DNA from 3 places in the Serratia sp. AR11 genome. Region 1 is predicted to be linked to each of the others. Evidence: predicted binding sites of a transcription regulator. Region 1 holds the regulator's gene; each other region holds the start of a gene.
The links. The regulator sigma-54, encoded in region 1, starts transcription at its own class of promoters, with help from an activator protein. The targets are predictions, from matches to a motif close to GTTGGCACANNTTTCGCTNT.
Positions count from the first base shown of each region.

Region 2: a site for sigma-54 is predicted at 7,003-7,022, ahead of hydN (electron transport protein HydN). Genes of this name have one in related genera too.
Region 3: a site for sigma-54 is predicted at 7,843-7,862, ahead of glnA (glutamate--ammonia ligase). Genes of this name have one in related genera too.

Region 1 is NZ_CM150739.1:4,873,940-4,884,314, reverse strand. It holds gene ACSOSI_RS23075 (BglG family transcription antiterminator) at 1-379, shown strand, start outside; gene npr (PTS phosphocarrier protein NPr) at 435-707, opposite strand; gene rapZ (RNase adapter RapZ) at 704-1,558, opposite strand; gene ptsN (PTS IIA-like nitrogen regulatory protein PtsN) at 1,690-2,151, opposite strand; gene hpf (ribosome hibernation promoting factor) at 2,315-2,602, opposite strand; gene rpoN (RNA polymerase factor sigma-54) at 2,626-4,059, opposite strand; gene lptB (LPS export ABC transporter ATP-binding protein) at 4,110-4,835, opposite strand; gene lptA (lipopolysaccharide ABC transporter substrate-binding protein LptA) at 4,842-5,381, opposite strand; gene lptC (LPS export ABC transporter periplasmic protein LptC) at 5,350-5,928, opposite strand; gene kdsC (3-deoxy-manno-octulosonate-8-phosphatase KdsC) at 5,925-6,479, opposite strand; gene kdsD (arabinose-5-phosphate isomerase KdsD) at 6,497-7,483, opposite strand; gene ACSOSI_RS23020 (calcium/sodium antiporter) at 7,504-8,481, opposite strand; gene ACSOSI_RS23015 (hypothetical protein) at 8,502-8,780, opposite strand; gene mlaF (phospholipid ABC transporter ATP-binding protein MlaF) at 8,785-9,600, shown strand; gene mlaE (lipid asymmetry maintenance ABC transporter permease subunit MlaE) at 9,605-10,375, shown strand, end outside.
Region 2 is NZ_CM150739.1:2,746,182-2,756,556, reverse strand. It holds gene ACSOSI_RS13060 (4Fe-4S dicluster domain-containing protein) at 1-151, shown strand, start outside; gene ACSOSI_RS13055 (proton-conducting transporter transmembrane domain-containing protein) at 151-2,019, shown strand; gene ACSOSI_RS13050 (respiratory chain complex I subunit 1 family protein) at 2,030-2,965, shown strand; gene ACSOSI_RS13045 (hydrogenase large subunit) at 2,988-4,691, shown strand; gene ACSOSI_RS13040 (formate hydrogenlyase complex iron-sulfur subunit) at 4,704-5,249, shown strand; gene ACSOSI_RS13035 (NADH-quinone oxidoreductase subunit B family protein) at 5,246-6,043, shown strand; gene ACSOSI_RS13030 (formate hydrogenlyase maturation HycH family protein) at 6,040-6,456, shown strand; gene hycI (hydrogenase maturation peptidase HycI) at 6,449-6,919, shown strand; gene hydN (electron transport protein HydN) at 7,082-7,624, shown strand; gene fdhF (formate dehydrogenase subunit alpha) at 7,636-9,792, shown strand; gene hypF (carbamoyltransferase HypF) at 9,892-10,375, shown strand, end outside.
Region 3 is NZ_CM150739.1:5,420,062-5,430,436, reverse strand. It holds gene yihA (ribosome biogenesis GTP-binding protein YihA/YsxC) at 1-568, opposite strand, end outside; gene yihI (Der GTPase-activating protein YihI) at 1,317-1,871, shown strand; gene hemN (oxygen-independent coproporphyrinogen III oxidase) at 2,054-3,427, shown strand; gene ACSOSI_RS25590 (YshB family small membrane protein) at 3,463-3,585, opposite strand; gene glnG (nitrogen regulation protein NR(I)) at 3,699-5,111, opposite strand; gene glnL (nitrogen regulation protein NR(II)) at 5,120-6,169, opposite strand; gene glnA (glutamate--ammonia ligase) at 6,354-7,763, opposite strand; gene typA (ribosome-dependent GTPase TypA) at 8,134-9,957, shown strand; gene yihX (glucose-1-phosphatase) at 10,122-10,375, shown strand, end outside.

The DNA.
Region 1 (10,375 bases):
ATTATTCCAGCAGGTGTGTCGTCAGCTTGAGCAAGAAGGCTATGTTGGCGAAGATTTTTACCCTTCAGTGGTCGAGCGCGAGGCGATTGTTTCTACCCTGCTGGGTGAAGGGATCGCGCTGCCGCACTCGCTGGGGTTGCTGGCGAAAAAAACCGTCGTGGTGACGCTGCTGGCGCCGCAAGGGGTGGCCTGGGGTGAAGGTGAAATTGCCCACGTGATTTTCCTGCTGGCGATCAGCAAGAGCGATTACGAAGAGGCGATGGCAATCTACGATCTGTTCGTCACCTTTGTGCGCGAACGTTCGATGAGTCGCCTGTTGGGCAGTGATAATTTCGACAGTTTCAAGGCGGTGGCGCTGGACTGTTTAAGCCGGATCTAGCTGCAGGAATGATGTGTTGTAAAGTAGGTGCGCTGCATGTAGCGCACCTGACTCTTTAGTCTTCGTCAAAACCGGAATTGATCAGTTCGATCACCGCCGCGAGTGCCTTGGCTTCATCCGGGCCGGTGGCTTCCACTTCGATATGACGGCCCTGCGCGGAGTCCAGCATCAGCAGCGCAATCACGCTGCTGGCTTCGGCCTCGGTGCCACTGTCGTTGCGTAGCATCACCTCGGCATCAAAGCTTTGCACCAGCTCAAACAGCTTCATCGCCGGGCGCGCGTGCATCCCCAGCTTGTTTTTGATTTCAACCGTTTGTTTGACCGTCATTGTTTGCGTTTTTCCAGCGTGCGGTGGCGCGACTGCACGTTTTTGCCGCGTGAGCGGAAGTAGTCGGCCAGCTGTTCTGCCACGTAGACTGAACGGTGCTTACCGCCGGTACAGCCAATGGCGACCGTCAGGTAGCTGCGGTTGTTGGTTTCCAGCATCGGCAACCACTGTTCGAGATAGCTGCGGGTCTGGTAGATAAAGTTGTGCACTTCGGTGTGGCGATCGAGGAACGAGGCGACGGGTTTATCCAGACCGGTCATCGGGCGCAGTTTCGGATCCCAGTGCGGGTTAGGCAGGAAGCGCACGTCAAACACGTAATCGGCGTCGATTGGAATACCGTGCTTGAAACCAAAGGATTCGAACACCATGGTCAGTTCGCGCTCGCGTTTGCCCAACAGGCGGGTACGCAGCATTTCGGCCAGTTCATGCACTGACATTTCTGAGGTATCGATGATCAGATCGGCCCTGGAGCGCAGTGGCTCAAGCAGGTCGCTCTCTTCATCGATGGCGCTTTCCAGCGACAGGTTCTTGCTCGATAGCGGGTGCAGACGGCGAGTATCACTGTAGCGGCGAATCAGCGTATTACGGTCGGCATCGAGGAACAGCAACTGCGGCGAAAAACTGTCCGGCAGTTGAGTCATCGCATATTCAAACACTTCCGGCGATTCCGGCATGTTACGTACGTCGATGCTTACCGCAGCGGAGCTATTGCGTTCCGCCAGCGTATTGGCAAGCTGCGGCAGCAGTACCACGGGCAGGTTATCAACGCAGTAAAAACCCATGTCTTCCAGCGCCCGTAAGGCGACGGATTTCCCTGAACCGGAACGGCCGCTGACAATCATCAGCACCATGTGGCAACTCCCCCTGGCATCTCAGTGGCGTTTATCGCCACCGTTAGAAACTTTAGGATCCCTGTCCGAACCGGGATCCATCGTGGCTAAACAGTATCGTTATCCGGGCTGGAAGTCACGCCAGCCGGGCGTTACTCGGTGATGATTTGGTAAAGCTCTTCGTCACTTTGCGCCGCACGCAGGCGGCGGCATACGGTTTTGTCGGCCAGGCGTTTGGCGACCAGCGACAGAGTATGCAAATGGGTTTTACATTGGTCGGCAGGTACCAGTAAGGCAAACAGCAGATCGACCGGCTGGTTATCAATGGCGTCAAAGGCGATAGGTTGGTCGAGACGGATAAACACGCCAACGGCCCGCAGTGTGTCCTCTTCCAGTTTGCCGTGGGGAATAGCGATACCATTGCCGATACCGGTACTGCCCATGCGCTCGCGGGTGAGAACCGCGTCAAACACTACCTGTGATGACAGGTTGAGCTGTTTTGCGGCCAGTTCGCTGATAATTTCCAAAGCCCGTTTCTTGCTGGTGCAATGGACGGAGCTTCTGGTGCACTCGATGTTTAACACCGAGCTTAATTGCATTGTTTCGTTGTTCATCTCATCTTCACTTAAAACCACACCAGCAAGCAGGAGGCTTGTGAGGTGATTTTTCGCCTTGTTTAACCCTTGATGGCTTATCGGCGCGATACCCATACAGGTAACGCGCCGATGGCCGAGGCTACGTTTGAGCCGTACCCGCTGACGGAAACGGCCCAGAATGTCAGTGTTGTTTCAGTTTGTCTTTATGTTTGTTCAATTGACGCGCCAGTTTGTCGATCAGGCTATCAATTGCAGCATACATGTTCTCGTCTTCCGAGGTGGCGTGCAACTCGCCTCCATTCACGTGCACCGTCGCTTCCGCAATCTGCTGCACTTTTTCCACACTAAGTACGACATACACCTGATTTATGCGATCAAAATACTGTTCGAGTTTGGCGAACTTGGTGTTCACGAACTCGCGCAAAGGTTCGGTGATTTCGATGTGGTGTCCGGTAATGTTGAGCTGCATAATGTCTTCCTTCTCAATAGAGGTCAAACCAACTGTTTACGTTGGTTGGACGGCGGGATGGACAAAGACTCTCGGTACTTGGCGACGGTACGCCGTGCCACGATGATCCCCTGGTCGGAGAGCAGGGTGGCCAGCTTGCTGTCGCTGAGCGGTTTGGCGGGGTTTTCCGCCGCGATCATTTTCTTGACCACTGCCCGGATCGCCGTAGAGGAGGCTTCGCCCCCGCTGTCGGTATTCACATGGCTGGAGAAGAAATATTTCAATTCGAAAATGCCGCGCGGACTGTGCAAAAACTTCTGCGTGGTCACGCGTGAAATTGTCGATTCATGCATCTCCACGGCCTGGGCAATATCTGCCAGCACCATGGGCTTCATAAATTCTGTGCCCTGTTCAAAGAACGCCTGTTGCTGCTCGACGATGCAGCGCGAAACTTTCAGCAGAGTGTCGTTTCGGCTTTCCAGACTTTTGATCAGCCATTTCGCTTCCTGCAAATTGCTGCGGATGTACTGCCCGTCACTGTCGTTACGTGCGCTATTGCCCATCGCGGCGTACTGCTGGTTGATCTTCAAGCGTGGAATGCTGTCGCTATTGAGCTCGACCGTCCAGACATCCTGCACTTTGCGCACCAGCACGTCCGGGATCACATACTCGGATTCGCCGGTGTTGATCGACTGACCCGGACGGGGATCCAATGACTGGATCAGCAACATCGCTTCTTTCAGTGTATCTTCTTTTGAGCGCGTTGTTCGCATCAGGCTGCGAAAGTCGTGGTTAGCCAGCAGGTCCAGATGCTCGCTGATGATCAGGCGTGCCTCAGCCAGATAGGGCGTGTCTTTAGCGTACTGGGAAAGCTGAACCAGCAGACAATCGCGCAGGTCGCGCGCGGCGACGCCAACCGGATCAAAACGCTGTACGCGCTTCAATACCGCTTCGACTTCGTCCATTGTCACATTATCGTCACCCAGACTCTCCAGAATGTCTTCCAGCGGCACGGTGAGATAGCCGGTGTCGTCAACGGCGTCGACGATTGAGGTGGCAATAGCGGCATCGGTGTCGGAAAACGGTGTCAGATCCACTTGCCACATCAGGTAATCCTGCAGGGTCTGGGTGGTCTCGCCCTGATAAACCGGTAGCTCATCGTCACTGTAATCGGTGCGGGTACCGGACGGCGTACCGGCGGTGTAGATTTCGTCCCAGGTGGCGTCGAGCGGCAGCTCTTCGGGCATGTCCTTTTGTTCCAACGCCTCGCGGGTATCCAAACCTTCGGTTTCGACAGTTTCTTTGGCGTCGACTTCTTCGTGCAGGTCGCTCTGTTCAAGCAATGGGTTGCTCTCTAACGCCAGCTGTATCTCCTGCTGGAGCTCAAGCGTGGACAACTGCAGCAGGCGGATAGCCTGCTGGAGCTGGGGGGTCATGGCCAGTTGTTGGCTAAACCTGAGTTGCAAACCTTGCTTCATAATCTTCAGTCTACTTCCGTTAACAGTCGTCCATCAGGACGCGCTGGCACTCAGAGGCGGAATTCTTCGCCCAGATAAACGCGTTTCACCTGCTCATCGGCCAGAATAGCATCCGGCGTGCCGTGGGCAATCAGTTTGCCCTGGCTGACGATATAGGCGCGTTCACACACGTCCAGCGTTTCGCGCACGTTATGGTCGGTGATCAGCACGCCCAGGCCGCTGTCACGCAAGTGCTCGATAATTTTTTTAATGTCGATAACGGAAATCGGGTCAACCCCGGCGAACGGTTCATCCAGCAGGATGAATTTCGGATTCGCCGCCAGCGCACGGGCGATCTCGACGCGGCGGCGTTCACCACCGGACAGCGCCTGGCCCAGGTTGTCGCGCAGGTGGGAGATATGGAATTCTTCCATCAGCTCTACCGCACGGTCTGCTCGCTGCTCGCTGCTGAGATCTTCACGGATCTCCAGCACGGCCATCAGGTTGTCATACACGCTGAGGCGGCGGAAGATGGAGGCTTCCTGCGGCAAATAACCGATGCCACGGCGCGCACGGGCGTGCAGCGGCAGCAGGCTGATGTCTTCTTCGTCAATCACGATACGCCCGGCATCACGCTGAACGATACCCACCACCATGTAGAAGGTGGTGGTCTTGCCGGCGCCGTTTGGCCCCAGCAGGCCGACGATCTCGCCGGATTTCACTTTCAGGCTGACGTCTTCAACAACTTTGCGGCCCTTGTAGGCTTTCGCCAGGTTTTCTGCGATGAGTGTAGCCATAAGTGATTAGTTACTCTTCTTTTGCCCGTTTTTGTCTTGCAACTGCGACGGTACCAGAACCGTAGTCACGCGTTTGCCTTTGTCGCTAAACGCCTGCATTTGCTGCTGTTGCACCAGATAGGTGATGCGATCGCCTTTTACGTTGCTGTCGAGCTGTTCCAGATAGGCATTCCCGGTCAGGGTCACCAACTGCGACGCCACATCGTAACGGACCTTCTGCGCGTGGCCTTTCACCGGCTTGCCGCTGTCTTGCATCTGATAGAAGGTCACCGGATTGCCAAAGGCTTCGATATAAGTTTTGTTCTGATCGCCGCCTGGGCGGGTCACCACAACCTTGTCTGCCTTGATATCGATAGTGCCTTGCTTGATCACCACGTTATCGGTAAAGGTGCTGACGTTGCTCTGCATATCCAGAGACTGTTTCAGTGAGTCAATGCTTACCGGTTGGCTGGAGTCGGACTTCAGCGCCCAGGCGGGTGCGCTGGCGGCCAAAATCAAGCTGCCGATCAACAAATTACGGCTTGGTTTGTTGGTTCTGAATTTCATAGTTGGTCTTAACCTTATCAATCAGCTCAGCGGTTTTGGCCCGCAGGTTCCCACGCATTTTCATGCCGTTAGAGGTGAAGTTCGTCCCATAGAGCGTCACTTCGTCATCCGAAGCCACATCCTGGGTCACCAGGTTCACCTGAGCATTGTCTGTTTTAATTTTTTCCAGCTGTGAGGTGGTGGTCAGGCTGTTCACCTCGACATGGCCGTAAAGATACAGCATCCGGTCTTTAGTCAGTTTGGCGCGATCGGCGCGAACTGACCAGGTGGCCACCGCGTTTTCATCAAACAGCGTCATCACCGGCTGGGTAAACCAGCTTAATTCGTCGGCCTCATAGTACTTTACGTCTTCCGCCACCAGCTTATAGCTCAGCTTGCCGGTCGGATTGTACACTATGGTGACCGTGTGCTGGCTCTGATAAGTCGGGTCTTTACTGTTAGCCGGTCCCGGCATGGCATCATCATTGACATCAGTCATGTTCCAGCCAATCAGCGCCAATGCGATCACCGCCAGCAGGATGGTGATCCAAAGTTTGGTTTTACTCATATCGACAGCCCTTTGGCGTCCTCCAGCTTGTTCTGAGCCAAAAGAATAATGTCACACAGCTCGCGCACCGCACCGCGGCCGCCGGCAATGCGGGTAATATAGTGGGCTCGTGGCAGCAACAGAGGATGTGCATCTGCTACCGCGACTGCCAGGCCAACCTGGGCCATTACCGGCCAGTCGATCAGATCGTCACCGATATAGGCTACCTGATCTGCCGTTAGCGACAGTGTATCCAACAGTTCGCGGAAGGCCAAAAGCTTATCGGATTGCCCCTGATAAAGGTGGGTAATACCGAGGGTATTTGCGCGGTCTTCCAGCAGCTTGGCGGAGCGGCCGGTAATAATTGCCACTTCAATATCCGAGGTTTTCAGGCAGCGAATGCCGTAACCGTCGCGCACGTTAAACGCTTTTAGTTCTTCACCGTTGTTGCCCATGAAAATCAGGCCGTCTGACAGCACGCCATCGACATCACAAATCAGCAGGCGGATTTTACCGGCGCGCGCCATGACGTCTTGTTCTACAGGCCCGTAGCAGGTTTCAACCAGACTCATTGAGTTCTCTTCCATAATTAAACGACGCCGGCGCGCAGCATGTCATGCATATGTACCACACCCAGCAACTGGTCGCCATCGGCAACCAGCACTGAGGTGATATGACGTTGCTGCATCAGGTTCAGCGCGTCGACCGCCAGCAGGTTCGGCCGCACTCGCACGCCACCGAGCGTCATGACATCGACGATCCTGGCCTCGTTGAGATTGATACCCATATCAAAAATCCGGCGCAGGTCACCATCGGTAAAGATACCGGCGATCTTCATCAGATCGTCACAGATGACCGTCATGCCCAGATTTTTGCGGGTGATTTCCAGCAGCGCGTCGCGCAGCGATGCATCGGCGCTGACGTGGGGAATTTCATCGCCGCTGTGCATGATATCACTCACGCGCAGCAGCAGTCGGCGGCCCAGAGCGCCACCAGGGTGTGACAACGCAAAATCTTCCGGCGTGAAACCGCGGGCTTTCAGCAGGGCGACGGCTAGCGCATCGCCCATCACCAGGGTGGCGGTGGTGCTGGTGGTCGGTGCCAGGCCGAGCGGGCAGGCTTCCTGTGGCACCTTGATGCACAGGTGAATATTCGCCGCTTTGCCCAGCGAGCTTTCCGGGTTGTTGGTCATGCAGATCAACGGGATTTGCTGGCGCTTCAATACCGGGATCAGCGCCTGGATTTCGTTGGACTCGCCGGAGTTGGAGATGGCGAGCACAATATCCTGCGCAGACACCATGCCCAGGTCACCGTGGCTGGCTTCCGCAGGGTGGACAAAGAACGAAGGCGTGCCGGTGCTGGCGAAGGTGGCGGCAATCTTGCAGCCGATATGGCCGGATTTGCCCATGCCCATCACCACCACTTTACCCGTGCATTCGGCGATCAACTCGCAGGCGCGGGTAAAGTCTGCATTGATGTATTGATCGAGCTGAGCCAGCCCGTCACGCTCAATCTGCAGCACTTCTTTGCCTGCCTGCTGAAAATCAAAGCCTGGTTGCAACTGAATGTTCGACATACTCATTCCCGCTCGTCGGTTTAGCCGAAAGTACTGAAAGGGTTAAAAAACAGCACCGCAAGATACGCAATAAAGCCACATAATAACAGAGCCCCTGCCAGATGACCGATGCGATGTTTACGCCCAACGCACAAGGCGGTGAGCACAATGCTGACCGCCAGCATCACCCAGTAATCGCGGTGGAAGGCGGCGCCATCGACACTGCCAGGAGACAGCAGGGCGGGGACACCCAGCACTATCACCGTATTGAAAATGTTGGAGCCGATGATATTGCCAATCGCCATATCATCCTCACCCTTTAGTGCTCCGGCGATGGAGGTCGCCAGCTCCGGCAGGCTGGTGCCGACAGCGATAAGGGTCAGGCCGACCACCAGCTCACTCATACCGAAAAAGTGCGCGATCACCGTGGCGTTATCGACCACCATTTTGGAAGACAGCGGCAGAATGATAAACGCCAGCACCAGCCACAGCACCGCCACGGTGTTGCTGCTGTCCTGCGGCAGCTCGGCCATTTGTTCCACGGTCAGGCTGTCGTTGCCTTCACGCTGTGCCAGCCGGGCAATTTTCAACATCAACAGAATGAAGACGGCGGCGGCGGCCAACAGCACCACGCCATCCAGCCGACTTAGCGTGCCGTCCATCAGCACGAAACCGCACAATACTGTGACCGCCAACATCAGCGGCAGTTCGCGTCGCAACACTTCAGAACGTGCAGCCAGCGGGTGGATCAGCGCGGCAACGCCGAGGATCAAGAGAATATTGGTGATGTTGGAACCAATTACGTTTCCCACCGCCATATCTATCTGCCCGTTCAGCGCAGCGGTGGTCGAAACAAACAGTTCCGGCAGCGAAGTGCCGATGCCGACGATGGTCATGCCGATAATCAGCGGTGGCACACCAAGTGAACGAGAAATCACCGCAGCACCGTAAACTAAGCGGTCTGCGCCATACACCAGTAAAAATAAACCAACGATTAATAAAACTATCGCGAGAAACATGCAGGGTCCTTTGTTGGGAATTATCCCGGTTCGTTGGTTAAAAGCCGTAATTCGGCTATCTTGCTTTGCCCTCCGTTGCGCAGGCAAAATCCGCAGCAACGGGATTTCCCGGCTAATATATGAACACTTTCGTTTTTTTTCGTTATGGTGCCAATTTTGACCGGGTGGCGCGTAAAAGTAAAACCTATGGCACCATTGGTAACGAAATGCCGGTAAGTTTTTGTAAAGATGAGACGCATTGCGCCCGTTGCTTTAACATCGCGGGTAGATTTGGCAAAAATAAGCCGCAAAGGATCCATTAACATGCACCAGAAGGCAGAGAATCTGGTCGAAGTTCGCGACATGACTTTCTCTCGCGGCGATCGACTAATATTCGAAGACATCAACCTGACGGTTCCCCGTGGCAAGGTGACGGCGATCATGGGGCCGTCCGGTATTGGTAAAACGACGCTGCTGCGTCTGATTGGCGGCCAGTTGGCACCGGACAGCGGTGAGATCTGGTTTGATGGCGACGACATTCCTGCATTGTCCCGTCATCAGCTGTATGAAGCACGTAAGAAAATGAGCATGCTGTTCCAGTCAGGCGCGCTGTTCACCGATCTGACGGTGTTTGAAAACGTGGCTTATCCGCTGCGTGAGCACAGCCGCTTACCGGAACCTATTCTGCGCAGTACGGTAATGATGAAACTGGAGGCGGTCGGACTGCGTGGTGCGGCCGAGCTGATGCCCAATGAGTTGTCCGGCGGTATGGCGCGGCGTGCGGCGCTGGCGCGGGCGATTGCGCTTGACCCGGAGATGATCATGTTCGACGAGCCTTTCGTCGGTCAGGATCCGATCACCATGGGTGTGCTGGTTAAGTTGATTGATGAGCTCAATCACGCGCTGGGCATCACCTGCATTGTGGTTTCGCATGATGTGCCGGAGGTGCTGAGCATCGCCGACTACGCGTACATTGTTGCCGATCATCGGGTGATTGCCGAAGGCACCGCGCAAGAATTACAGAACAATCCTGATGCACGCGTGCGCCAGTTCCTGGATGGTATTGCCGATGGGCCGGTGCCTTTCCGTTATCCGGCCGGCGATTATCAGGCCGAGTTGTTAGGTTTAGGGAGTAAATAAGCTGATGTTATTACAGGCGTTAGCGTCGATAGGACGCCGTGGCATCAACACCTGCGCCAGCTTTGGGCTCGCCGGATTGATGCTGTGGGGCGCGTTGGTCGGGCGGCCCGAGCCGCGCAAGCAGTGGCCGTTGCTGCTCAAGCAAATGCACAGTGTAGGTGTGCAATCACTGCTGATTATCATGGTTTCCGGGTTGTTTATCGGCATGGTACTGGGGCTACAGGGCTATTTGGTGCTGACCACCTACAGTGCCGAAGCCAGCTTGGGCATGATGGTGGCGCTGTCGCTGTTACGTGAACTGGGCCCGGTGGTGACGGCACTGTTGTTTGCCGGTCGTGCCGGTTCCGCGCTGACGGCCGAAATTGGCCTGATGAAGGCAACCGAACAAATCTCCAGCCTGGAAATGATGGCGGTCGATCCACTGCGGCGTATTGTCGCGCCGCGCTTCTGGGCCGGTTTAATTAGCATGCCACTGCTGACGCTGATCTTTGTCGCAATTGGTATCTGGGGCGGTTCGATAGTTGGCGTGGATTGGAAGGGTATAGACAGCGGCTTCTTCTGGTCGGCCATGCAGGGTGCCGTAGAGTGGAAAAAAGACTTGCTCAATTGCGTTCTCAAGAGCGTGGTATTTGCCATCACCGTGACCTGGATTGCCATCTTCAACGGTTATGATGCGGTACCGACCTCTGAAGGGATTAGCCGGGCAACGACCCGTACCGTGGTACATTCGTCACTGGCGGTGTTGGGATTGGATTTCGTGCTGACAGCACTGATG
Region 2 (10,375 bases), 2.1 Mb from region 1:
TATCCGCACCTGTCCGACCCAGGCGATCCGGCTGGTGACCGACCGAGACGTGCGCAACGCCAGCGAACAGAAAAGGCGCAATGCGATGCAGGCGCTCAGCGCCGAGTTGCCGTTTGCGGCCGTCCCTGGATCCCACAAGGAGCCAAATTGATGATATATGCCCTGTTGCCCGACCCGTTGTTACTGCTGACTTCGGCCCTGGTCGGGTATTTGCTCTGCGCCCTGTTGGGCTGGCTACTGGCCCCCTGGTCGCGTGTCAGCACTTTGCTGAGCGGCGTCACCTTAATCTGTGCCGTCGCTACCCTGCTGGCCGCGGTGCAAATGCTGTTTGCGCCACTGCACAGCGCCCATTTACCGTGGCTGCCTTACGCGGTGGAAATCAGTGGCCTTAACGCCCTGTTACTGCTGGTGATGGCTCTGTGCGGGGTCTTTGCCGCGCTGTATCACGCCGGTAGCTTATCCAGGCTGAACCCGCGTGCTCGCGGCCGATTGGCTGGCTTAAGCAACCTGATGCTGGCGGCCTTAAGCGCTGCGGTGATGGCCGATAATGCCCTGGCCTTGCTGTTGTTGCTGGAATTGGCGGCACTGTGCGGCTATTTCCTGATTGTCCATGCCCCAAGCGCTAAAAGCCTGCGTGCCGGACATAGCCAGTTCTTGCTGATGCGCTCAGGCACCCTGCTGTTGGTTGCGGCCTTCGCGCTGATCTATTGCCATAGCCACAGCCTGCAGTTCAGCGTGATCCGCGCTACGCCACTGCCGGACGCGTTACGTAACGGCGTATTCCTGCTGGCATTGGCCGGGTTTGGCATTTTTGCCGGGCTGATGCCGTTACATGCCTGGGTGCCGCAATCCCATAGCAGTGCGCCTGCCTCCGCCGCCATGTTGTTTTCCAGCGCGCTGATGAAGGTCGGCCTGCTGGGCATCCTGAAAGTCGGGCTGGATCTGCTGGGTACGCCGCCGCTGTGGTGGGGAGTGCTGGTCTTGCTGTTGGCTGCCGGTACGGCTTTCTTCGGCGGGCTGTATGCGCTGATGGAGCACGACCTGCGCCGCTTGCTGGCTTATCACACGCTGGAGAACATCGGCATTATCCTGCTGGGCATCGGTGGCGCAATGGTCGGTACGGCGCTGCAACAACCGCTATTGACCGCCTTCGCCCTGATCGGCGGCCTGTTCCATTTGTTGAGCCACAGCCTGTTTAAAAGCGCATTGCTGCTGGCAGCCGGCGCCATTGAACAACAGACCGGGCTGAAAGACATGGAGAAAATGGGCGGTTTGGCGCGGCTGATGCCCTGGACCGCCGTTTCTCTGCTGATTGGCCTGGTGGCGATGGCCGCGTTGCCGCCGTTGAACGGTTTTGCCAGTGAATGGTTGATCTACCAGGGATTGTTCCACTTCAGCGCGGCACCCGGTTTTATTGGCCATCTGTTTGGCCCGCTGCTGGCGGTGGCATTAGCCCTGACCGGTGCGCTGGCGGTGATGTGCGTCAGCAAAGTGTTTGGCGTGGCTTTTCTGGGCGCTCCGCGCTGCGACGCTGCGGCAAACGCGGTTCAGGCCAATGTTTGGCTGACGCTAAGCCATGCGCTGCCGGCCGTGTTGTGTCTGGTTTGCGGTCTGGGGGCTCCCTGGATCATTCCACTGTTTGCCCACCTGATCGGCCTGACGTCCGAACAGGCGCTCTCCTTGTCCGATACGCTGGTTTCCACCCCGCTGATCGCCATTTTATTGCTGGCGATGCCGTTACTGCCGTTGTTGATCGCGGCGCGTTACCAGACGCGTCGGCAACCTCGGCGGGTACAAGGCAGCGCCTGGGCCTGTGGTTACGGCCATGAAGACGCGATGGTGATCACCGCCACCGGTTTTGCTCAGCCGTTGCGAGTGATGTTTGCCCCACTGTATCAACTGCGCCGCTGGCTACCGGGATCCTTCGGTGACCGGTTACACCGTAACGCATTCGTTGCCTTCTGCCGCGGTCTGGCCGCCGTAGAGTTGGCGGTGCTGCTGGTCGTGGCTTTTGCCTGAGGAGATAACGATGACCTATCCCTATGTGTTACTCGGTTTGCTGCAGGCCTTGCTGTTACTGGCTGTTGCCCCGCTGTTTGCCGGCATCAGCCGGGTGCTGCGTGCCCGCATTCATACCCGACGCGGCCCCGGCGTATTACAGGAATACCGTGATATCGCCAAACTGCTTAAACGCCAAAGCGTGGCGCCGGGGGCTTCCGGCCTGGCTTTTCGCGCCATGCCTTACTTACTGACCGGCACCTTGCTGGCCATCGCCTGTGCACTGCCGATGCTGACTACCGCCTCACCACTGCCTGCCATCGGTGATGTGATCACCCTGATCTATCTGTTCGCCGTGGTGCGCTTTGTGTTTGCCATTGCCGGGCTGGATACCGGTAGCCCCTTCACCGCTATCGGTGCCAGCCGTGAGGCAGTGTTAGGCATTCTGGTCGAACCGATCCTGTTGCTGGGTCTATGGGTGACGGCGCTGGTCGCCGGTTCCACCCAACTGAGCGCCATGGTGCAAAGCCTGCTGGGCTTGCCGCATCACGCCTGGCTGCCACTGCTGTTGGCCGGTTTGGCCTGCGCGTTCGCCACCTATATCGAAATGGGCAAGCTGCCGTTCGACATGGCAGAAGCCGAACAAGAGCTGCAGGAAGGCCCGCTGACGGAATATTCCGGCGTCGAGCTAAGCATTATCAAATGGGGCATCAGCCTCAAGCAACTGGTGGTGCTGCAACTGTTCCTCGGCGTGTTCCTGCCCTGGGGCCAGGCGGCACAGCTCACTGCCCCGCAGCTGTTGACTGGACTGGTGCTGGCGCTGTTCAAGCTGTTGTGTGCGGTGGTGCTGATCGCGGTTCTCGAAAATAGCGTGGCACGTTTGCGCTTCCTCAAGACGGGCCGTACCACCTGGGCCGGTTTTGGGCTGGCTTTTCTGGCGCTGGTTTCCTGGCTGGTCGTCGGCTGAACAATGATTAAGGCAATCAATAATGACTAACGAACATCAAGGCCAGCACTATCTGGCGGCGTTGCAGCAACAATTCCCCGCTGCCATGCTGGCGGCAGAATGGCAAACGGCCGACCAACTGACGGTGACCGTCAAACTCAACGCGCTGCCGGAAGTGGTGGAATGGCTGTATTACCAACAGGGCGGCTGGTTGTCGGTGCTGTTTGGTAACGACGAACGCACGCTGTGTGGCAATTACGCGCTGTATTACGTGCTGTCGATGGAGCAAGGCACCAAATGCTGGATCACGGTACGGGCCGAGGTTGACGCCCAAACGCTGGAGTTCCCTTCCGTTACGCCACGGGTGCCTGCTGCCGTCTGGGGTGAACGCGAAGTGCGCGACATGTATGGCCTGCGCCCGATCGGTTTGCCGGATGAACGCCGGTTGGTGCTGCCGGACGACTGGCCGGACGATCTCCACCCGTTGCGCAAAGACGCCATGGATTATCGTCAACGGCCCGCGCCCACCACCGATGTGGAAACCTATCCGTTCCAGAGCCTGGCCGGAGACAAAGCCAACGTGGTGCCGATCGGCCCGCTGCATATCACCTCGGATGAACCCGGTCATTTCCGCCTGTTCGTCGACGGCGAAGACATCATTGATGCCGACTACCGGCTGTTCTACGTCCACCGTGGCATGGAGAAACTGGCCGAAACCCGCATGGGTTACAACGAAGTGACCTTCCTGTCGGACCGGGTATGTGGCATTTGCGGTTTTACCCACAGCGTGGCCTACACCAGTTCGGTGGAGAACGCGATGGGCATCCAGGTGCCGGAACGCGCCCAGATGATCCGCTCAGTGCTGCTGGAAGTGGAACGCCTGCACAGCCATCTGCTGAATCTGGGGCTGGCCTGCCATTTCGTCGGTTTCGACTCCGGTTTTATGCAGTTCTTCCGGGTGCGCGAACAGTCGATGAAGATGGCGGAGATCCTGACCGGCGCACGCAAAACCTATGGTTTGAACCTGATTGGCGGCATCCGTCGCGACATTATGAAAGACGACATGCTGCAAACCCTGCGGCTGGCGGCGCAAATGCGCAGTGAGTTGGTGGATCTGGTCGATATCTTGCTCAGCACGCCGAATACCGAACAGCGCAGCGTCGGGGTTGGCCGTCTCGATCCGCAGGTGGCTCGCGACTACAGCAACGTCGGCCCGATGATCCGCGGCAGCGGCCACCGCCGCGATACCCGTATCGACCATCCCTTTGCCGGTTACGCCAAACTGCCGGTGGAACTGTGCGTAGAGGACGGCTGCGACGTCTATTCCCGCCTTAAGGTACGTATTCACGAAGTGTTCAACTCGCTCGGCATCATCGAGTTCGGCCTGCAAAGCCTGCCGAGCGGGCCGCTGGCGGTTGATGGGTTCACCTATATCCCGCACCGCTTTGCCCTGGGCTTTGCCGAAGCCCCGCGCGGTGACGATATTCACTGGAGCATGACCGGTGATAACCAAAAGCTGTTCCGCTGGCGCTGCCGTGCCGCGACCTACGCCAATTGGCCAACCCTGCGTTACATGCTGCGCGGCAACACGGTTTCCGACGCTCCGCTGATCATCGGCAGTCTGGATCCCTGCTATTCCTGTACCGATCGCATGACCATCGTCGACGTGCGCAAGCGCCAGTCCATCATAGTGCCGTACAAAGAGATTGAGCGTTATGGCATCGAACGGAAAAACAAACCGTTCTAACCGGAGCCCATCATGCTGAAACTGATTAAAAAAGTGCTGAAAACCGGCCCGGCCACCGTCGCCTATCCGAGCCAGCCGTTGGTTGTAGACCCCAACTTTCGTGGCAAGCCCGAATACAACCCACAGCAATGTATTGCCTGTGGGGCCTGCGCCAACGCTTGCCCATCCAATGCGTTGAGTATGACCACCGATCTGCCCCGCGGCACGGTGCGCTGGCAGCTGTTTCTCGGGCGCTGCATCTTCTGCGCCCGCTGTGAAGAAGTTTGCCCCACCGCCGCCATCCGGCTTTCACAGCAGTTCGAGCTGGCAGTGTGGCGTAAAGAAGACTTATACGAGCAGGCCGACTTTGCCATCTGCCATTGCCGTCAATGCGGCAAAGCCTATGCGTCGCAGAAGGAAATTGACTATGCCATGGCGCTGCTCGGGCTAAGCAGTACAGAAACCGCCACGCGCCGTACGCAGTTTGAAACCTGCCCGGCGTGTAAACAGCAGCAAAACCTGACTCAGGCCGATCGCATAGACGTTGGCCGCCATTTGACCCGGGAGATCATCTCATGAATCCGCCACTGATTGGCCCACGCGACGAAAATGGCCTGCCGGTGCCGATCACCCTCGACGAAAGTATCGCCAAGCTGAAAACCACCTTACTGCAGGATATCCGCCGCTCGGCCTATGTTTATCGCGTGGACTGCGGCGGGTGCAATGGCTGCGAAATTGAGATTTTCGCTGCCGTTTCCCCGTTGTTCGACGCCGAACGCTTCGGTATCAAAGTGGTTCCTTCACCACGCCATGCCGATATTTTGCTGTTTACCGGGGCGGTCACCCGCGCCATGCGTATCCCGGCGATCCGCGCCTGGCAGGCTTCACCCGATCCGAAAATCAGCATCTCTTACGGTGCCTGCGGCAACAGCGGTGGCATTTTCCACGATCTCTACTGCGTATGGGGCGGCACCGATCGCATCGTACCGGTTGATGTCTATATCCCCGGCTGCCCCCCGACGCCGGCCGCCACCATTTATGGCTTTGCCATGGCACTCGGCCTGTTGGATCAGAAAATCAAAGGCCGTCAGCATGACGAAACCCAGGGCGAGGCCACCCGCCTGTTGCACCCGGCATTACCTCAGCCGCTGCGGGTGCTGCTGGATCGCGAAGCCCGGCGGATGGCCGGTTATCGCTATGGCCGCCAGATCGCCGACCAGTTTATGCAACTGTTGGCCGCAGACAGCCCATTGCCGGTCGAACAGCGCATTAGCGCTTACCTGCAACAGCAGGACGATATGCGTTTAAGCGAGATTGTCGGCAATCTGCTGGGGATCTATCAACGGGTACTGCGGGGGGAACTGCGACTATGAGCCACTCCCATGCCCAGGTGGTGTTCTACTCCCTGAGCCGCAAATTCGTGCAAGAGAAAAAGGCCCCACCCAAAGCCCAAGAGGTGATCTATTACAGCCTGGCGATTGGCCACCATCTGGGCGTCATCGACTGTCTGGAAGCCAAACTCAGCTGCCCGCTGGCCGGTTTCCGCGCCTGGGTAGAACAACTGCCCGCGGCCAGCACCGCCCGGCGCAAGCTGGAAGGGGTCGATCGCTTCGGTGAAATCTGTATCGACAGTAGCCATACCCACCTGCTGGCCACCGCGTTAAGCGCTGCCGCCCCGCAAATGAACCCCCAACAGCAAGACTGGAGCCAACAGTTGATCGCCCTGCTGCAGTCGATTGAAAACGAACCCGCCATCTACCTGATGGTCCGGAGGCATGATGACTGACGTTTTATTGTGTGTGGGCAACTGCATGATGGGCGATGACGGCGCCGGCCCGCTACTGGCGGAGCTCTGTGCCGGCAATCCCCCCGCCGGCTGGACGGTGATCGACGGCGGAGCCGCACCGGAAAATGACATTGGGCATATCCGTGAACTGCGCCCTGCGCGGCTGGTGATTGTCGATGCCACCGACATGGGGCTGGCTGCGGGAGAAACCCGGGTGATCGATGAAAAAGACATTGCCGATATGTTCATCATGACCACCCATAACCTGCCGCTGAATTTCCTGATCGACCAACTGCGCGAAACGGTGCCGGAAATCACCTTTATCGGCATTCAGCCTGAGGTGGTGGCGTTTTACTACCCGATCGGCGCCGCGGTACGCCGTGCGGTGACCACCCTGCACCAGCGGCTACATGACTGGCCAATAAATGGCGGTTACCCGCCACTGGTGGTGACGAATGTCTGACGCCGCATCGTCATTTGTGTCGAGATGCCGTCGGTCACTTCGTCAGCATCAGGCTAACCCTCTGCTTTTATTTGATTTTCAGGGTTGGCACGCTTTATGCGTAACCCAAGGCACAACCTATCCATAGTCATACCCGGATGAAGGGTAACTCAGGAGTTATTGATGAACCGGTTTATCATCGCCGATCCCAAGAAATGCATCGGCTGCCGTACCTGTGAAATTGCCTGCGTGATGGCACACAGCGAAAACCAGGATATTTCAGCGCTCAACGCCGCCAGCTTCGCCCCACGGCTGCATGTGATCAAAGGCGTTAACGTCAGCACTGCCGTGCTGTGCCGCCAGTGTGAAGACGCGCCTTGCTCCAACGTTTGCCCCAATGGGGCGATTAGCCGTACCAACGGCATGGTGCTGGTGATGCAGGAGCGCTGCATCGGCTGCAAAACCTGCGTGGTGGCCTGTCCCTACGGCGCGATGGAAGTGATCACCCGCCCGGTTGTCCGCCAGAACGGCGCCGTGATGAGTGCCACCACCGAGAAAGCCGAAGCCCATAAATGCGACCTGTGCATCGGTCGTGATAGCGGCCCGGCCTGTATGCAAACCTGCCCGACCAATGCGTTGCACTGTGTGGATCGCAACATGCTGCAAGAAATGAACGCCGAGAAACGCCGTCGCGCCGCGCTCGATACCCTGTCGTCACTGTTTTAGGAACTGAACCGATGAAAAAAATCACAACCGTCTGCCCATACTGCGGTGCAGGCTGCAAAATGAAACTGGTGGTCGACAACGGAAAAATCATCCGCGCCGAGGCGGCTGACGGCGTGACCAATCAGGGCGAACTGTGCCTGAAAGGCTATTACGGCTGGGACTTTCTCAACGACACCAAACTGCTGACCCCACGTCTGAGCCAGCCACTGATCCGCCGTGAAAAAGGCGGCAAGTTTGAGGCCGTCAGTTGGGATGAGGCCATTAGCTACACCGCGCAGCGGCTACAGCAGATCAAGGATAAACACGGCGCCAGCGCCATCATGCACACCGGCTCTTCACGCGGTACCGGCAATGAAACCAACTACGTGATGCAGAAGTTTGCCCGTGCGGTCGTCGGCACCAACAACGTCGACTGCTGCGCCCGCGTCTGCCATGGCCCGTCGGTAGCGGGTTTGCAGGCCACGCTGGGCAACGGCGCGATGAGCAACTCGATTGGCGATATCGAAAACTCCAAATGCCTGCTGGTCATCGGTTACAACTGTGCCGATTCGCATCCTATCGTGGCTCGCCGGGTGCTGAAGGCCAAAGAGAAAGGCGCGCAAATTATCGTCTGCGACCCGCGCCGTATCGAAACCGCGCGCATTGCCGACCAGCATTTGCAGATCAAGAACGGCTGTAACATGGCGCTGGTGAATGCCTTCGCCTATACGCTGATTGAAGAAAACCTGTATGACCGCGACTACGTGGCGAAATACACCGAAGGTTTCGAGGCTTACCGCCAGCAGTTAGCGGATTACGCACCGGAAGCGGTAGAACAGCTGACCGGCGTCAGCGCCCAGCAAATTCGCCAGGCGATGCGCACCTACGCCAGTGCCCCTTCCGCCACCATCATGTGGGGCATGGGAGTCACCCAGTTCGGTCAGGCGGTCGACGTGGTCAAAGGGCTCGCCAGCCTGGCCTTGCTGACCGGTAATCTGGGCCGGCCCAACGTGGGAGTTGGCCCGGTGCGTGGGCAGAACAACGTTCAGGGTGCCTGCGACATGGGCGTGCTGCCTAATGAGTTCCCAGGTTATCAGGCCGTCACCGACGCCGCGGTACGCGCCAAGTTCGCCGCCGCCTGGGGCATTGACGCCGCCAGGATGGACCCGGAAGTCGGTTACCGCATCACCGAGATCCCGCATTTGGTGCACGAAGGCAAAGTGAAGGCCTACTACATCATGGGGGAAGATCCGTTACAGACCGAAGCCGATCTGAGCCTGGTGCGCGGCGCGTTCGAAGCGCTGGAGTTTGTGGTAGTGCAAGACATCTTTATGACCAAAACCGCTGAACAGGCCGATGTGATCCTGCCAGCCACCTCCTGGGGTGAGCATGGCGGCGTGTTCTCCTGCGCCGATCGCGGCTTCCAGCGTTTCGAGAAGGCCATTGAACCGCAGTACAACGTCAAACGCGACTGGGAGATCATCAGCCTACTGGCCACCGAGATGGGCTATCCGATGCATTACGACGATAACCAGCAAATCTGGGATGAAATGCGTGAGCTTTGCCCGCTGTTTTATGGGGCCACCTACGAAAAAATGGGTGAGCTGGGCCATGTGCAATGGCCTTGTACCACGCTGGAAAGTCAGGGCACTCCTTACCTGTATCAGGGCAACCAGTTCACCACCCCGACCGGTAAAGGCCAGCTGTTCGCCACCACCTGGCGTGCTCCGGCGGAAGTGCCGGATGCAGATTATCCGCTGGTGCTCTGTACCGTGCGTGAAGTCGGCCACTACTCCTGCCGCTCTATGACCGGCAACTGTGCCGCGCTGCAAACCCTGGCGGATGAACCCGGCTTTGTGCAGATCAATCCGCAGGACGCCGAAGCGTTGGGTATTGCCGATCAGCAACTGGTGTGGGTCAGCTCACGCCGTGGCAAGGTGATCAGCCGTGCCAACTATAACGAGCGTATTAACCTGGGCGCGGTGTATATGACCTACCAGTGGTGGATTGGTGCCTGTAACGAGCTGACTCAGGAGAATTTGGATCCGATCTCCAAAACGCCGGAAACCAAATACTGCGCGGTAAAACTGGCGGCAATTAGCGATCAGCACTGGGCGGAAAACTACGCGCAACAGAGCTACAGCGATATGAAGGCCCGCCTGCGTCGCGCAGCAGAAGATGTGATGTAAAGTTGCACTGTCACTTTGTAGAGGGGCGAAGAAATTCGCCCCGATTCACCCGGGCGCAGCATACAGCGCCCCTACAAAAACCACAGAGAGTAATAAAAAGTGTCCCATTCAGGATTACTGCTGCGCATCAGCGGCAAGGTACAGGGCGTCGGCTTCCGGCCTTTTGTCTGGCAACTGGCCGAACAGCTCAACCTGCGTGGTGAAGTCTGGAACGACAGCGCCGGGGTGGAAATTCGCCTGGTGCAACCTGTCGATCTTGAGATACTCCTGCACGTGTTACATCACCAGGCGCCACCGTTGGCACAAATCGACCGCATTCAGCAGCGCTCGTTTACCTGGTTGCAAGCCCCCACCGATTTTAGTATCCGCCCCAGCCAAAGTGGCGCCATGGCAACCCAGATCGTGCCGGATGCCGCGACCTGCCCACAGTGTCTGCAGGAAATGAACGATCCGCAGGATCGGCGTTACCGTTATCCCTTTATCAACTGCACCCATTGCGGCCCGCGCTTTACCATTATTCGCGCCATGCCATACGATCGTCCGGCAACCAGCATGGCGCCCTTCACCCTCTGTCCGCACTGCG
Region 3 (10,375 bases), 550 kb from region 1:
TGTCGACGCCGATTTTTTTCGGTGAGGAGAAGGCTTCAACCTGGATATCGCCCATAAACGGCACTACCGCTTCACGCACCATATTGAGCTGCGCCTTGCGCGCGCCAGATGCCAGCTTGTCCGCTTTGGTCAGCAGGAGCAGGACCGGCGTACCGACTTCGACGGCCCACTGAATCATCTGTTGGTCGAGATCTTTCAACGGATGGCGGATATCCATCAGCACCACCAGGCCTTTCAGGCAGTTACGCATTTGCAGGTATTCACCCAGCGCACGCTGCCATTTGCGTTTCATCTCTTCAGGAACTTCGGCGTAGCCATAACCTGGCAGGTCGACGAGGCGAATGCCTTCTTCCACTTCAAACAGGTTAATCAGCTGGGTACGGCCCGGCGTTTTACTGGTACGCGCCAGACCTTTCTGGTTGGTCAGGGTATTTAACGCGCTGGACTTACCGGCATTAGAGCGACCGGCGAACGCAACTTCAATACCTTCATCCCCCGGAAGATGGCGAATATCGGGCGCACTGGTGACGAAATGGGTCACATGATAATTGTAATTCTTGCTGGTCAAAATTTTTCGTCTCCGCAAGGATGGCTAACTGGTTGGCGATTATAACTGCATCAGCGGTAAAAATGGTGTGTTTCTCTGTTTTTAAGCATCGGGCCAGCAGGGCGTGGCAGTCAGACCTCTGCGAGCTTGTGAGACATTCGCCATTCGAATAGGGGGCAATGTCGCTTTATTCGAAAGCTGTTTTTATTCTTTACCTTTAAAAACAGAATGTTAATTCTCCGATGTATTTTTTGTTATGCCAATTGCCCGGCAGCTACCTTGAGCCTAACTCCTGATAGCGTAAAGTAGGTTGCAGCACAAGGCTGTGCAGGATTAAGGAACATCCGGGAAGGGTGATAAATCTCATGGAGTGCACAGGAAGTGCTGGAGTGCCAGGATGAACCCAGAAGGAATTGACCTATTTGCATCTGAATTTGCGAATAGCACAAGGATGGTGAAGTCACTGCAATTTGGATGCCCGCAGGAAGCGCGCTCAGGAAGAGTGGATGTGCAGGGATTGTGCCAGGGACGATTTTTCTTTCAGGATGAAGGACGTAGTGCGGCAGGGAATGCGTTTATAGCAAAAGGAAAAACCAGGATGTTGAGTGTGCGCACGGAACGCGTAGCAGGAATATCCTTCGAAAGAGGGTGCAAATAGGCGGCAGGTTTAACCTGCCGCCTTTTTTCTTTGTCCGCTTTCTGCTAGATTCCGCCGCAATCGTATAGCATCTATCTCTATACTGAATCTACATACCTAAGAGCATACGCTATGAACCAGCCATCAAAAGCACCTCGCGCCCCACGCAGCAGCGCGGCGACGCCGAAAAACAAAAAGAAAAGCCGCGCGGAGCTCGATCAGGAAGCCCGTGAACACAAGCGTGCGAAAAAACGCCGTGGTCTCGCTTCCGGTTCTCGCACCCAGGTTGAGTCCACCAATCAAAAAAATAAAGCGGCGGCCCAGACCAAAGATCCGCGTATCGGCAGCAAAGTGCCGGTAGCGCTGGTGGTTGAAGATAAGCCAAAAGCCAAACCGCAACCCAAGCCGAAAGCTGAAGCCAAGCCTAAGCCACGTCTGACGCCGGAAGAAGAACTGGCCAAGCTGGAAAACGATGAGCGTCTGGACGCACTGCTGGATCGCATTGATGACGGCGAGACTCTGAGCGACGAAGATCAGAAATATGTTGATCAGACGCTGGATCGTATCGATGCCCTGATGGAGCAATTGGGCATTGAATTGGGTGATGACGACGAAGAAGAAGAAGAAGAGAAGCGGGAAGATATCCTGAAGCTGCTGAAAGGCGGTAACCCGAAAGACGTAATTTAACGCGTCATGTGGCTGATCCTGACAATAGCCCTACTCTTGATGTGTTATCTGCTGTGGTTATTCGGTAAACTATGGCGGCTGTCTAAACGCAAAACGCGTTTTCGCAGCGCTTCCGCGGCCAGACAGCGTAGACAACTGCCCATTTCCCGGCCCGGTAGAAAAAAATATCGGAAGGAGTGAGCATGTCAGAGCAGGCAATTGTCTGGGATCTGGCCCTGATCCAGAAATATAACTATTCAGGGCCGCGTTATACCTCATACCCCACAGCGCTGGAGTTCAACCAGGGCTATGACGAAGCGGCGTTTCAACGCGCTGCTGAGCGCTATCCAGAACGTCCGCTGTCGCTGTATGTGCATATCCCTTTCTGCCACAAACTCTGCTATTTCTGTGGCTGCAATAAACTGGTGACGCGTCAGACGCACAAGGCCGATGAATATCTGGCGGTGCTGGCACAGGAAATCGCCCAGCGCGCGCCTCTGTTTGCCGGGCGTAAAGTTGGTCAGTTGCATTGGGGTGGCGGCACACCGACCTATCTGAGCAAGTCGCAAATCAGCAAGCTGGTGGCAATGCTGCGCCAACACTTTGATTTTCTCCCCGATTTGGAAATGTCGATCGAAGTCGATCCGCGCGAGATTGAGCTGGATGTGCTCGATCATTTACGCAGCGAAGGCTTTAATCGCCTGAGCATGGGGGTGCAGGATTTCAATAAAGAAGTGCAGCGGCTGGTGAACCGTGAGCAGGATGAAACCTTTATCTTCGCTCTGATCGCTCGCGCCAAGGCTTTGGGCTTTAACTCCACCAATATTGATTTGATCTACGGGCTGCCAAAGCAGACGCCGGAGAGCTTTGCTTACACCCTGCAGCGGGTGGCGGAACTCAACCCGGATCGCCTCAGCGTATTTAACTACGCCCACATGCCGAACCTGTTTGCAGCCCAACGCAAAATCAAAGATGCGGATTTGCCGAGCGCGCAGCAGAAACTGGATATCCTGCAGCAGACCATCGCCTCGCTGACCGAGTCCGGCTATCAGTTTATCGGCATGGACCACTTTGCCCGCCCGGATGATGAACTGGCTGTGGCACAGCGCGAAGGGAAACTGCACCGCAACTTCCAGGGGTACACCACTCAGGGTGACAGCGATTTGCTGGGGCTGGGCGTATCCGCCATCAGCATGCTGGGGGACAGCTATGCCCAGAACCAGAAAGAGCTGAAGACCTATTACAGTAGCGTAGAAGAGCAGGGGCATGCCTTGTGGCGCGGCCTGGCGATGACGGAAGACGACTGTCTGCGGCGTGAGGTGATCAAAACGCTGATCTGCAATTTCAAACTGGACTATCTGGCAATAGAGCAACAGTTCGCTATCGACTTCGCCAGCTATTTTGCCGAAGACCTGCAACTGCTGGCACCGTTTGAACGTGATGGGCTGGTGGAGCGTGACGAGCAGGGTATTCGCGTCACACCGCGCGGTCGGTTACTGATCCGCAATATTTGCATGTGTTTTGATATCTACCTGCGACAACAGGCGCGCACTCAGCAATTCTCTCGGGTTATTTGATGAGTAAAACAACGGCCGCTACAGCGGCCGTTGTTTTAACTGAAGAAATTAATCAGTGCGGCGCACAACACCGCAGCAACGGCTGCCTGTGGTGTGTGGCTGGCGGCAGAGCCAAGCTCCGCGCCTTGGGAAATGAATGCGACCAATGAGTCCAGCATCGAGAGCCTCCAGAGTGTGCGCCCCGATCATACTGCCGGCAGAGCGGCTGTAAAGCCTGAAACCGTCGATTTTTTGTGCGCTTGATTATGTTTTTTATAATCAACAACGCAAACTATTCCATTCCCAACTCTTTCAACTTGCGCGTTAACGTATTGCGGCCCCAACCCAGCAAGCGAGCGGCTTCCTGCTTATGCCCCTGGGTATGGCGCAGCGCGGTAGTGAGCAAGGTGCGCTCCATTTCCGGTTGCGCTTCCGACAGCAAGTTTTGATGACCGGAACGCAGTGCCCGGTCGGCCCACTGCGCCAGTAGCGTAGCCCAACTGTCCGGCAAGCTGTGGCCGGCCGTTTCCGGCGCAGCGGTTTCAAACAGCTCACTCGGCAGATCCTGAATCAGCACTTCCTGCCCGGCGGCCATCACGGTTAACCAGCGACAGGTGTTTTCCAACTGACGCACGTTACCTGGCCACGGCAGACGGGTCAGGGCGGTTTCGGTTTCCGGATGCAGATTCTTCGCCTCAACGCCCAGCTCTTTTGCCGCCACTTGCAGGAAGTAGCGCGCCAGACGAGGTATGTCCTCACGACGTTCACGCAACGGTGGCAGATGTACGCGAATGACGTTCAGGCGATGGAACAGATCTTCACGGAATTTACCTTCCTGTACCCGCAGCTCCAGGTTCTGATGGGTGGCGGCGATAATGCGCACGTCCACCTTCACCGGCGCGTATCCACCGACCCGGTAGAATTGACCATCGGCCAGCACCCGCAGTAAACGGGTTTGAACATCCAGCGGCATATCGCCGATTTCATCCAGGAACAGCGTTCCGCCGTCGGCCTGCTCAAAACGGCCCTGACGGATCTGATTGGCGCCGGTAAAAGCCCCTTTCTCGTGGCCGAACAGCTCGGATTCGATCAGGTCTTTAGGGATCGCCGCCATATTCAACGCGATAAACGGAGATTTGGCTCGCGGGCTGTGGCGATGCAGGGCATGGGCCACCAGCTCTTTACCGGTGCCGGATTCGCCGTTGATCAGCACGCTGATCGATGAACGCGACAGACGGCCAATGATGCGGAACACGTCCTGCATCGCCGGGGCTTCGCCGATAATGTCCGCCACCGGGTCGTTGGCCGGCTGGCTGCGTGCCGGTTGTTGCTGTTCCTGATAATGGCTGATGGCGCGCTCTACCAGCGCGACCGCTTCATCGATATCAAAGGGTTTTGGCAGGTAATCGAACGCTCCTTGCTGGTAGGCGCTGACCGCGGCGTCCAAATCCGAATGTGCCGTCATTATGATGACCGGAAGCATGGGGTGACGCTGCTTGATCTGCTTGAGCAACGCCAGACCATCCATACCCGGCATGCGGATGTCAGACAGCAACACGTCAGGAGTTTGCGTGGCCAGGGCTTCCAGTACCGCATTGCCATTTTCAAAGGTCACGCAACTCACACCCGCTCCAGTGAGCGCGCGTTCAAGCACCCAGCGGATGGAGCTATCGTCATCGACGATCCAGACTATCCCTCGTTGCATAGAAAACCTCACTGGCGAATAGGCAGGTAAACCGAGAATTCGGTATGTCCTGGCCAACTGTTAAATTCAATTTTTCCGCAATGCTGATCGATAAGATTACGGGCGATAGATAAACCCAGGCCGGTACCGCCTTCGCGGCCGCTGACCATTGGGTAAAACAGCGTGTCCTGCAACTGCGCCGGTACGCCGGGGCCGTCATCTTCAATATCGATACGTGCCGCTAACCGGTAGCGGGTGCCGTGCAGGGTGATCTGGAATGCGGTTCGGGTGCGCAGCGTAATGGTGCCACCGGCTTCACCCAGCGCCTGCAGTGCATTGCGAGTGATGTTCAGCAACACCTGTTCGATTTGATCCGGGTCGTGCGCCAACTCCGGCAGGCTCGGGTCGTAGTCGCGTACCAGCGTTACGTTATCCGGCTTCTCCAGCGACACCAGTTGGCAGACTCGCTCCGCCACCTGATGAATACTTTGAGTAATGTGCTGGCCTGGCCGTTGCGGGCCCAGCAGGCGATCGACCAGATTGCGCAGGCGGTCGGCCTGTTCAATGATCACCTTGGTGTATTCGGTCAGCGACGGATCGGGCAGAGCCTTGGCCAGCAACTGTGCCGCACCGCGCAGCCCGCCAAGCGGATTTTTAATCTCATGCGCCAGGCCACGAACCAGATCGCGGGCGGCAACTTGCTGGGCGTGCTGCAGCTGTTCCTGGCTCAGGCGACGTTGGTTATCCATCGGCGCCAGTTCTATCAGGATATAACCTTCAGACAGCGTCTGGGCGGTCAGGGAGAGGATATGCGCGCGCCCGTCAACCACCAGGGTCACTTCGCTATCGGTAAAGCCCTGGCCGGCGCGCAGGCTCTCACGCATCAGATCGACATTCAGCGAAAAATAGCCGAGCAGATCGGGTAACGGTGTACCGAAAAGTTTACGGGAACTTTGTGCCAGCAGTTGTTGTGCCGCCGGATTGGCGTAATGAACCGCCAGCGAGTCATCCAACAGCAGGATGCTGTTGATGAGAGAATTGAGGATCTGCCCAGCATCGGGCAGCTTGCCAGTTGCCATATAGCAGACTCCTGCACCTTTTTAGTGCATCTATCCTACTCCATCCGCCCTGCGTGCGGCACGGAATAGTTTTGCAGAAAATACGGTGGAGAAAAAAACCCATCCGAAGATGGGCAGAAAGTTTCCACGGCAACAAAAAAAGACAACTAAATCTGAGCGCCGTCCGCAGACGGCGCGGTAAAACTTAAACGCTGTAGTACAGTTCGAACTCAACCGGGTGTGGCGTCATGCGAACGCGGTCCATTTCTTCTTTACGCAGATCGATGTAAGCGTCGATCGCGTCGTCGGTGAATACGCCACCGCGGGTCAGGAACTCGCGGTCTTCGCTCAGTGCAGCCAGCGCTTCATCCAGAGAGCCTGCAACTTTTGGAATTTCAGCTTCTTCTTCCGGTGGCAGGTCATACAGGTTTTTGTCCATGGCATCGCCAGGGTGGATTTTGTTAATCACACCGTCCAGGCCTGCCATCAGCAGAGCTGCGAAGCACAGGTATGGGTTGGCCGCTGGATCCGGGAAACGGGCTTCGATACGGCGCGCTTTCGGGCTTGCTACCACTGGGATACGGATGGAAGCAGAACGGTTACGGGCTGAGTAAGCCAGCATCACCGGTGCTTCGTAACCTGGGACCAGACGCTTGTAAGAGTTGGTGGTCGGGTTGGCCAGGGCGTTGATCGCTTTGGCGTGCTTGATGATGCCGCCGATGTAGAACAGGGCAGTTTCAGACAGGCCGCCGTATTTGTCGCCGGCGAACAGGTTAGTCCCGTTCTTGGACAGTGACATGTGGCAGTGCATACCGGAGCCGTTATCACCGAACATAGGTTTCGGCATGAAGGTCGCGGTTTTACCAAATGCGTGAGCCACGTTGTGAACCACGTATTTGTAGATTTGGATTTCGTCGGCTTTCTTGGTCATGGTGTTGAAGCGGGTTGCCACTTCGTTCTGACCTGCGGTTGCCACTTCGTGGTGGTGCGCTTCAACCACCAGGCCCATTTCTTCCATGGTCAAACACATGGTAGAACGGATGTCCTGTGACGAGTCGACCGGAGGAACCGGGAAGTAACCGCCTTTGACTGCCGGACGGTGACCTTTGTTGCCGCCATCGTATTTGGTGCCGGAGTTCCATGCGCCTTCGATATCGTCGATAGCTACGTGGGAACCACGGATGCTGCTGCCGAAACGAATATCATCGAACAGGAAGAATTCTGGCTCAGGCCCGAACAGCACGGTGTCCGCGATGCCGGAAGAACGCAGGAAGTCTTCTGCACGCTTGGAGATTGAACGCGGGTCACGGTCGTAGCCCTGCATGGTGCCTGGCTCGAGGATATCGCAGCGAATGATCAGAGTGGATTCTTCGAAGAACGGATCCAATACCGCCGTGCTGGCGTCTGGCATCAGCACCATGTCAGATTCGTTGATGCCCTTCCAACCACCGATCGAGGAGCCGTCAAACATTTTACCTTCTTCGAAGAAGTCGGCATTTACCTGATGAGAAGGGATGGTAACGTGCTGTTCCTTACCCTTGGTGTCAGTGAAACGCAGGTCTACGAATTTCACTTCATGCTCATTCAGCATCGTCAAAACGTGTTCAGCGGACATACTTAACTCTCCCGGATTTGTCATTGTCTTCGTCGTGGAACGAATCTGTGGAACTGGCTTTTTTTGTCTTGAAAAGACTAAAGCGAAAACTGTGCCAACTTTGCGAAAGCGCTTTAATCGCCTTTCTGCGCGGCTTTTGCACAGAATCAGTATGCACCATCAGTGACGGTTTGCACTTAAATGGTGCAATCAATGCGGAGTGGAGCACTGTAATGGTGCAAAAGTGCACCAGATGCTGCTTTTTGCACCGTGAAAGGGATCACATACTGACCTGTACACAGTTGTTTATAAGAGACTGTTGTGATCTTGTTTAGTCCCTCGCTTAATACGTGTACAATAGCGCGCTATTTCTAATGCCTGAGGCAAAGCTGTGATCGAAAATTTGCGTAACATCGCCATTATTGCCCACGTTGACCATGGTAAGACCACCCTGGTTGATAAGCTGCTGCAACAATCCGGTACTTTCGGAGAGCGTGTAGAAGCCACCGAACGCGTAATGGACTCCAACGATTTGGAGAAAGAGCGTGGGATTACCATCCTCGCTAAAAACACCGCCATTAATTGGAAAGACTACCGCATCAACATCGTGGATACCCCAGGACACGCCGACTTCGGCGGTGAGGTTGAGCGTGTGATGTCAATGGTTGACTCGGTGCTGCTGGTTGTGGATGCAATGGATGGCCCAATGCCGCAAACCCGCTTCGTGACCAAAAAAGCGTTTGCTAATGGTCTGAAGCCGATCGTGGTAATCAACAAGGTTGACCGTCCGGGCGCACGTCCTGATTGGGTTGTTGATCAGGTCTTCGACCTGTTCGTTAACCTCGACGCGACCGATGAGCAGCTCGACTTCCCAATCATCTATGCTTCTGCACTGATGGGGATCGCGGGTACTGACCACAACGAGATGGCGGAAGACATGACCCCGCTGTATCAGGCGATCGTAGACCACGTGTCTGCACCGCAGGTTGAGCTCGAAGCACCGTTCCAGATGCAGATCTCTCAGCTGGACTACAACAACTACGTGGGCGTTATCGGCATCGGCCGTATCAAGCGTGGTAAGGTCAAGCCGAACCAACAGATCACTATCATTGATAGCGAAGGCAAAACCCGTAACGGTAAAGTTGCCAAGGTTCTGACCCACATGGGTCTGGAGCGTATCGAAGCGCCTATCGCTGAAGCGGGTGACATCATCGCTATCACCGGTCTGGGCGAGCTGAACATCTCTGACACCATCTGTGATGTGAACGCGGTTGAAGCGCTGCCGGCACTGTCTGTTGATGAACCGACGGTAACCATGTACTTCAACGTCAACACCTCTCCGTTCTGTGGTAAAGAAGGCAAGTACGTGACTTCACGTCAGATCCTCGACCGTCTGAACAAAGAGCTGGTGCACAACGTGGCACTGCGTGTTGAAGAAACCGAAGATGCTGATGCATTCCGCGTATCTGGCCGTGGTGAACTTCACCTGTCGGTTCTGATCGAAAACATGCGTCGTGAAGGTTTCGAGCTGGCGGTTTCCCGTCCTAAAGTTATCAACCGTAAAATCGATGGCCGCATGCAAGAGCCATTCGAAAACGTGACGCTGGATATCGAAGAACAGCACCAGGGTTCAGTCATGCAAGCCATGGGTGAGCGCAAAGGTGACGTTAAGGACATGATCCCAGATGGCAAAGGTCGTATTCGCCTGGATTACCTGATCCCTGCGCGTGGCCTGATCGGTTTCCGTACCGAGTTCATGACCATGACTTCCGGTACCGGTCTGCTGTACTCCACCTTCAGCCACTACGATGACGTGCGCCAGGGTGAAATCGGCCAGCGCCAGAACGGCGTGCTGATCTCTAACGGCCAGGGCAAGGCGGTAGCATTCGCCCTGTTCGGTCTGCAAGATCGCGGCAAGCTGTTCCTGGGTCACGGTGCAGAAGTGTATGAAGGCCAGATCATCGGTATTCACTCACGTTCTAACGACCTGACCGTGAACTGCCTGACCGGTAAGAAGCTGACCAACATGCGTGCTTCCGGTACTGACGAAGCGACTACCCTGGTTCCTGCTATCAAGATGTCCCTGGAGCAAGCTCTGGAATTCATCGATGATGACGAACTGGTAGAAGTTACGCCAACGTCCGTACGTATTCGTAAACGTCACCTGACTGAAAACGATCGTAAGCGTGCAAGCCGCGGTCCTAAAGAAGCTTAATCGCTGATTTAGTCTGCAACACTTAGGGCGCGTCCAGCGCCCTGAGTTTTTTCCTCTGTCTTTTCCCATTTCTGCCGCGTGCTATACGCTTTTCCACCTGCTCTCTATTCAGCCTCTGTTTTTCCCGCTACAGTAAAATCTCACCGGCCCATCAGGAGAGGACTATGCTGTATATCTTTGATTTAGGTAATGTGATCGTCGATATCGATTTCAAACGTGTACTGGGTGTATGGAGCAATTTAAGCGGTACGCCACTGGCGGTCTTGTCCGAACGTTTCACTATGGGCGAGTTGTTCCAACAGCATGAGCGCGGTGAAATCAGCGATGAAGATTTTGCCGGGCAACTGAGTGAAGAGATGGGCATCGCTCTGAGTTTCGAACAGTTCGCTACCGGTTGGCAGGCGGTGTTTGTCGCCCT